DNA from 2 places in the Pseudoalteromonas sp. Ps84H-4 genome. Region 2 is predicted to be linked to the other one. Evidence: predicted binding sites of a transcription regulator. Region 2 holds the regulator's gene; the other holds the start of a gene.
The links. The regulator FliA, encoded in region 2, starts transcription of late flagellar genes. The targets are predictions, from matches to a motif close to CTAAAGNTNNNNNNNNNNNNGCCGATA.
Positions count from the first base shown of each region.

Region 1 (3,398 bases), on a different contig from region 2:
AATACTATTTACGATGGTAGTCATTCTGGAAAGAAAATTTCAGGCATGGGATTAACTGCAAAGCTGTTAACCGAGAATAATATAGCAGTATACAGCGAGCAGCAGTTGCCAGCGCTATTTGCTGCGCTGGCAGAGAAATGATTTTATTTGCGTTGCAAAAACACACCTGATTCGATGTGGTGGGTATAAGGGAATTGATCGAAGATCGCAAAACGTTTTACTTCATGGGTTTTACATAGGTGATCAAGGTCACGCTCAAGGGTATCCGGATTACACGAGATATAAATAATATTGTCGTAGTTAGCAACTAAGTCACACGTTAGCGTGTCCATGCCTGCGCGTGGTGGATCTACTAAGATTGTTTGGCAGTTATAGCTTGTCAGGTCAATGCCATCTAAACGAGAGAAAGTACGCTCGCCTTTCATCGCTTGAGTAAACTCTTCACTCGACATACGAATGATATCTAAGTTCTCAACTTTATTCTGCGCGATATTGTATTGCGCTGAGTAAACCGATGATTTTGAAATCTCTGTGGCTAATACCCGGTCGAATGAACCCGCAAGAGCAATTGAGAAATTACCATTCCCGCAGTATAGCTCCAGTAAGTCATTGCTAAGTGGCTGGCATAGTGCTTGTGCCCACTCTAGCATCTTGATATTCACTTTCGCATTCGGTTGCGTAAAGCTATTTTCGACTTGTTGATAAATTAATTCTTTACCGTTTACATTAAGACGCTCAATGACGTAATCGTTACCAATCACTTCTTTTTGCTTACGCGCACGGCCAATAAAATCAATTTTAAACTGTGCGCTTAATTTTGTTTTCAGTTCTTTAATTGCTTGTAACCACTGCTCATCTAATTGTTTGTGATATAACAAGCTAACAAGGATTTCACCACTTAGGCTAGAAAGGTAATCAATTTGAAATAACTTACGGCGCAGAATTTCGCTGCCCTTTAAGTTTTCGATCATGGCTTGCATCACTTCACCGACTAAAGGTGCTGCAGGGTCAAACTCATCAACACGAATTTTCTCTTTGGTTTGCTGATCAAACATGATGTGAAATAAGTCTTCACCCTCATGCCATACACGAAACTCTGCACGTTGGCGGTAATGAATAGGATCAGAGCCAAACACCTCTAATTTTTCGACTCCAAAACGTCGAAACTGGTTAGTGATGCGCTGCTCTTTCTCACTCAATTGTGCATCGTATTGAGTTGTATCAATTTTTATAACCGCCATGGCTGATTACCTTTTATCTCTTAGCTTTATAACGGCGCTATTGTAGGGAGCGCTGAGGATTTGTCTAGTTTTGTTATTTATTTTAGTGTCGTTTTTTTATACAAAAAACTTAAGTTATGTGGTTTTTGGCCGATAATGAGATAACCATAACATGGAGTCGGATCATGAAAATTGGCAATCTAGGCTATATACCTAATACAAATGTGAATAAATACAATGGCAAACAGGCACTGCAGCAGCCTGCCATTCAAAATCGTCAAGACAGTTATCAGCAACGCGGGCGAGAGCTGGCGGCAAAAGTTCTTGATGATAAACTAGCTGCAGCTCTTGGCTTACCTAAAGCTGAAGAGAAAAAAGATAAACCGCTATTTGATTTTGAAGAGATCGTTAAAAACGTACTCGACTTTGTTGGCGGCGCACTTCGCAAAGCAAAAGCCGATGGTGCTGATGATGAAAAACTCAAAGGCATGCTAGGTGATGCACGCAAAGGTGTGCAAATGGGTATCGACGATGCGTATGATGAGCTCAAAGAGTCAGGCATTCTTAATGATGATATAAAAGAAGGCATCGAAAAATCTAAAGAAGGCATCTATAAAGGTATAGATGAGCTAGAAGATGATTTATTCAACCCTAAACCGAACGCAGTTTCAGTAAGCCAAGCTCAATACCTTAGTTTAAGTAATAACGCAGAATATACTTTTACAACGGCTGAAGGTGATGAAGTAAGTATTAGCTTTGCAGATGCCTATGAAAGTAAATCGGCAAGTAGCTACAGTAAAAATGGCGATAACGAAGCGTTTGTTAGTGAATCTTCGCAATCACGCGACTTGTCATTTTCGATGACAGTCAATGGCGATTTAAATGAGCAAGAGCAGCAAGCTATCAATGAATTGATGGAAGACTTGCAAAGTGTCAGTGAGACATTCTTCTCTGGTTCATTAGAAGAAGCCTTTGAACAAGCGAAAGAGTTGAACTTAGGTAATGAACAACTCGTTGGCTTTACGATGGATCTGAAACAAACCAAAACAGTGGCTGCGATAAAAGGCTATGAAGAATATAAACCAGCTCCTGAAAAAGAAGTCGCCGAGAAAATAGCGCCGTTTAATGACGACCTAAAACAGGCATTTAATAAAGCCGGCGACATAGGTTTGCAAAATGAACTAGCTGGTATCTTACAATGGTTGAATCAAGACAAAGAGGAAGTCAGTAAGTTAGTTGATTATACCAAAGCAATGTTCGAGCAAATGAACAAGTTGCGTTCAGCTTCTGAGCAAGACTCATAACCGCAACTTTCTTTTTCTAAAACTGCATGGCAAACTGCTGGCCTTTGATGATCCGAGGTAAGCAGTTTGTCAGTCCATATTATGGTGTTTGATTCAGGTATAGGTGGAACCACTGTACTTGAACAGATCCAAGCATTGATCCCAAATGCTGATTATAGCTATTTCATGGATAATGCATTATTACCTTATGGTTCTCAAGGCCAACAAACCATTATTGACCGCTTACTTGCTTTACTTTGCTTTATAGAAAGTAGAGCGCTGCAGGTAGATATACTAGTAATAGCCTGTAACACCGCTTCAACATCAGCCTTAGAGGCAATTCGACCTTATACTAATATAGAAGTTGTCGGTGTAGTGCCAGCGATCAAGCCTGCGTGCGCTATAAGTAAAAGTAAACATATCGGGTTATTGGCAACCCCATCAACAACCAAGAGTCGCTATACTGCAAACTTAATTAGTACTCATAGCCAAGGCACTCGAGTCAGCTTATATGGTTCAACGACGCTTGTGGAAATTGCAGAAGCACTATTTCATACGCAGATACTTAATGAAGCAAAGCTTGCAAAAGTATTGAGTGATTTAGCGATAGCAGAAGAGATAGATGTGTTGGTACTTGGCTGTACGCACTTTCCATTACTTGCCAGAGCGATTAGTGATTACTACAAACAACGGATTATACTTATTGATTCAGGCAAAGCGATTGCTAAGCGGGTTGAGAGTTTAATCTCTTTACGTGGCTTTACCTTTACAACAGGTAAAAAAAAGCCGCTGCACTATTATGCAACGGCTCCTATTTGTCATTCGCAATTAAGTGTAGAACTCATTACGCTGACTGATCAGATCCCTCGCGGAAACCATTAGCCTCGTTCTCTTG
Region 1 covers NZ_JAMXSK010000037.1:21,104-24,501, forward strand. The annotation lists gene NH454_RS20760 (DUF523 domain-containing protein) at 1-141, shown strand, start outside; gene trmA (tRNA (uridine(54)-C5)-methyltransferase TrmA) at 144-1,241, opposite strand; gene NH454_RS20770 (DUF5610 domain-containing protein) at 1,406-2,524, shown strand; gene murI (glutamate racemase) at 2,591-3,385, shown strand; gene NH454_RS20780 (RNA-binding protein) at 3,348-3,398, opposite strand, start outside.
Region 1: the regulator FliA is predicted to act here: its motif matches at 1,350-1,376, upstream of NH454_RS20770 (DUF5610 domain-containing protein).

Region 2 (3,398 bases):
ATAAAGTGGCGCTTATCACGACTGATACTTACCGTATTGGTGCCTACGAGCAACTTGCAACTTATGGCCGTATTATTGGTTGTGGTGTGAAGCAAGTAAAAGATGCCAATGAATTGGCTGAAGTGCTATACCATTTACGAAATAAGCGTCTAGTATTAATAGACACTGCAGGTATGAGCCAACGTGATTTACGCTTAACTGAGCAACTTAATACCTTAATGCGTAATCAGCGAGTTGATATTCGTAGTTATTTAGTGTTGAGTGCTACAGCACAAATTAATGTGCTACAAGAAACCGTAAGACACTTTAAAAAGGTTCAGCTAAGTGGCTGTATCTTCACTAAATTGGATGAATCGTTGAGTTTAGGTGAGATTATTAGCATAGCGATTCAAAATCGCCTGCCAATAGGGTATCTTACTAATGGTCAGCGTGTTCCAGAAGATATTCGCGTAGCGAATGCTGAAAAACTAGTGAAAAAAGCTGAACAATTGTATTTAAAACGAGCAAAAGCACAACATTCACGACGTCAAGCAGTAGCGTCGAACACAGTAGGGATGTATGATTAACACAGTATTAGATCAAGCAAGCGGCCTGCGCAAAATGAATCAAAATAATAATAGTGGCGTTAAAGTTATCGCTGTTACTGGCGGCAAAGGTGGTGTGGGCAAAACGAATGTATCACTCAACACTGCAATTGCATTAGGTCAGCAAGGAAACCGCGTATTAGTATTGGATGCCGATTTAGGATTGGCAAACTGCGACGTGATGCTTGGTTTACGTGTTGAACGTAATTTATCTCATGTTTTATCTGGCGAATGTGAGCTTGATGAAATTCTTGTAGAAGGCCCTGCTGGTATTAAAATTGTGCCAGCAACGTCTGGCTCGCAAAGCATGGTGGAGTTAACTCCTTCTGAGCATGCAGGCCTTATTCGCGCTTTTAGCGAATTAAACACCGAGTTTGATATTTTAATTGTCGATACCGCCGCAGGTATTTCGGACATGGTATTAAGCTTTTCACGTGCAGCACAAGATGTCGTTGTGGTTGTATGTGATGAACCTACCTCAATTACAGATGCCTACGCGCTTATTAAAGTGTTAAGCCGAGAGCATGGTGTATATAAATTTAAAATTGTTGCCAACATGGTGCGTAGCATGCGTGAAGGGCAAGAATTATTTGCTAAACTTTCAAAAGTAACGGATCGTTTTTTAGATGTTTCTATGGAATTAGTCGCAACGATTCCCTATGACGAAAATATGCGTAAATCTACGCGACGTCAAAAGGTTATCGTTGAGTTATTTCCAAACTCACCAGCAGCGGTGGCGTTTAAAACATTAGCAACGAAAGCAGTTAAGTGGCCGATCCCTAACCAACCGTCTGGTCACTTAGAATTTTTTATTGAGAAACTAGTAAACGGCTAACTATGACAACATCGGTGAATAAAGCGATGGGATATCAATCAGCACAGAATTTAAATGCGATTGTTGAAAAGCACGCCTCTTTAGTCAAAAAAGTGGCGTGTCATTTGATTGCTCGTTTACCTGCTAGTGTTCAGCTCGATGATTTAATTCAGTCAGGCATGATCGGCCTTATTGAGGCGTCAAAAAACTTCGACGCTAGTAAAGGTGCAAGTTTTGAAACCTTTGCAGGTATCAGAATTCGCGGTGCAATGCTTGATGAAATCCGTCGAGGCGATTGGGCACCACGCTCTGTGCATCGAAATGCACGTCTAGTCGCAGAAACAATTGCTGAATTAGAAAGTACCCTAAACCGCGAGCCCAAAGACACAGAAGTTGCTGAAAAACTTGATATTACACTAGATGAGTACCATCATATTCTACATGACGTTAATTCTAGTAAAGTATTAGGTATCGAGGATTTAGGTGTTGATGAAGACGTAATAACACCAATGGGTCATGATTTAGCACTAGACAAACCGTTTAATAACGTTAAAAATGAGCGGTTTAACCAGTCTCTATTAACGGCTATCCAATCGTTACCAGAAAGAGATGCCCTTGTTTTGTCTTTGTATTACAACGATGAAATGAACTTGAAAGAAATAGGACACATACTCGATGTTAGCGAGTCGCGTGTGAGTCAAATACATGGTCAGGCGATGATTAAGCTCAAAGCAAAAATCAATGACTGGATTAATTAGTAGTAAGTAAATATAGGTTCAAACCTCACCGGAGGATGTTTTGGATAAAAACATGAAGATTCTTGTTGTTGACGATTTTTCTACAATGAGACGTATCATTAAAAATCTATTAAGGGATTTAGGTTTTACCAATGTGCAGGAAGCTGATGATGGTTCAACAGCATTACCAATGCTACAAAATCAAGAATTTGATTTTGTTGTAACAGATTGGAATATGCCTGGCATGCAAGGTATTGACTTGTTACGTGCTATACGTGCCGATGATAGCCTTAAACACATTCCTGTTTTAATGGTAACAGCTGAAGCGAAAAAAGAACAAATTGTTGCTGCTGCTCAAGCAGGTGTTAATGGCTACATTGTTAAACCATTTACTGCTGCGACACTTAAAACCAAATTGGAAAAAGTGTTTGAACGTTTAGGTTAATCTAAGGGGAGAGGCTTATGTCAGCACCTGCTGCGCCTCATATAAGTTTAGAGCAAGCTCGTCAACTTGTTGAGTATCTTGAAAAAGGTGAACAAGAAAAGGCAGATAAGCTAATTCTTGAAGCCGCATCAAAAGAACAATCAGAGTTGTTTGCCGAAGTCGGTAAATTGACGCGTCAACTGCATGAAGCGTTAAAGAACTTTGATCTTGATACTCGTCTCGCCGATTTAACTACCGATGCGATACCCGACGCTAAACAGCGATTAAACTATGTCATGGAAATGACAGAAAATGCAGCAAATAAAACCATGGATGCTGTTGAGGCAAGTTTACCTATTGCACAACAACTTGCTGATGAAATTGCAACAATCAAGCCCACGTGGGATCGATTGATGAACCGAGAAATTGAGCTTGGTGAGTTTAAAACCTTATGCCATAGCTTAGATAAGTTCATGAACAACTCTCATGCTAAAACTGATGAATTACAAGGCTTGATGACCAATGTGCTTATGGCACAAGACTACCAAGATTTAACTGGTCAGGTAATTCGCCGTGTTATTGAACTAGTACGAGAAGTTGAAGACAGTTTAATTAATCTCTTAACTGTATTCGGCAGTCAAGAAGATGGTCAGCAAAAACAAGAAAAACAGGCCACAGAACAAGCACCTGCAACAAGCGATACGCTAGCAGGTCCTGAAGGGCCAATTATTGATGCAGAGTCACGTGATGATGTTGTCTCAGGACAAGATGAAGTTGATGACCTATTATCAAGTTTGGGCTTCTAAGAGGAGAGTAACTGCATGAGCTTTGAAGTCGAT
Region 2 covers NZ_JAMXSK010000001.1:309,546-312,943, reverse strand. The annotation lists gene flhF (flagellar biosynthesis protein FlhF) at 1-566, shown strand, start outside; gene NH454_RS01435 (MinD/ParA family protein) at 559-1,419, shown strand; gene NH454_RS01430 (RNA polymerase sigma factor FliA) at 1,446-2,156, shown strand; gene cheY (chemotaxis response regulator CheY) at 2,197-2,580, shown strand; gene NH454_RS01420 (protein phosphatase CheZ) at 2,598-3,365, shown strand; gene NH454_RS01415 (chemotaxis protein CheA) at 3,381-3,398, shown strand, end outside.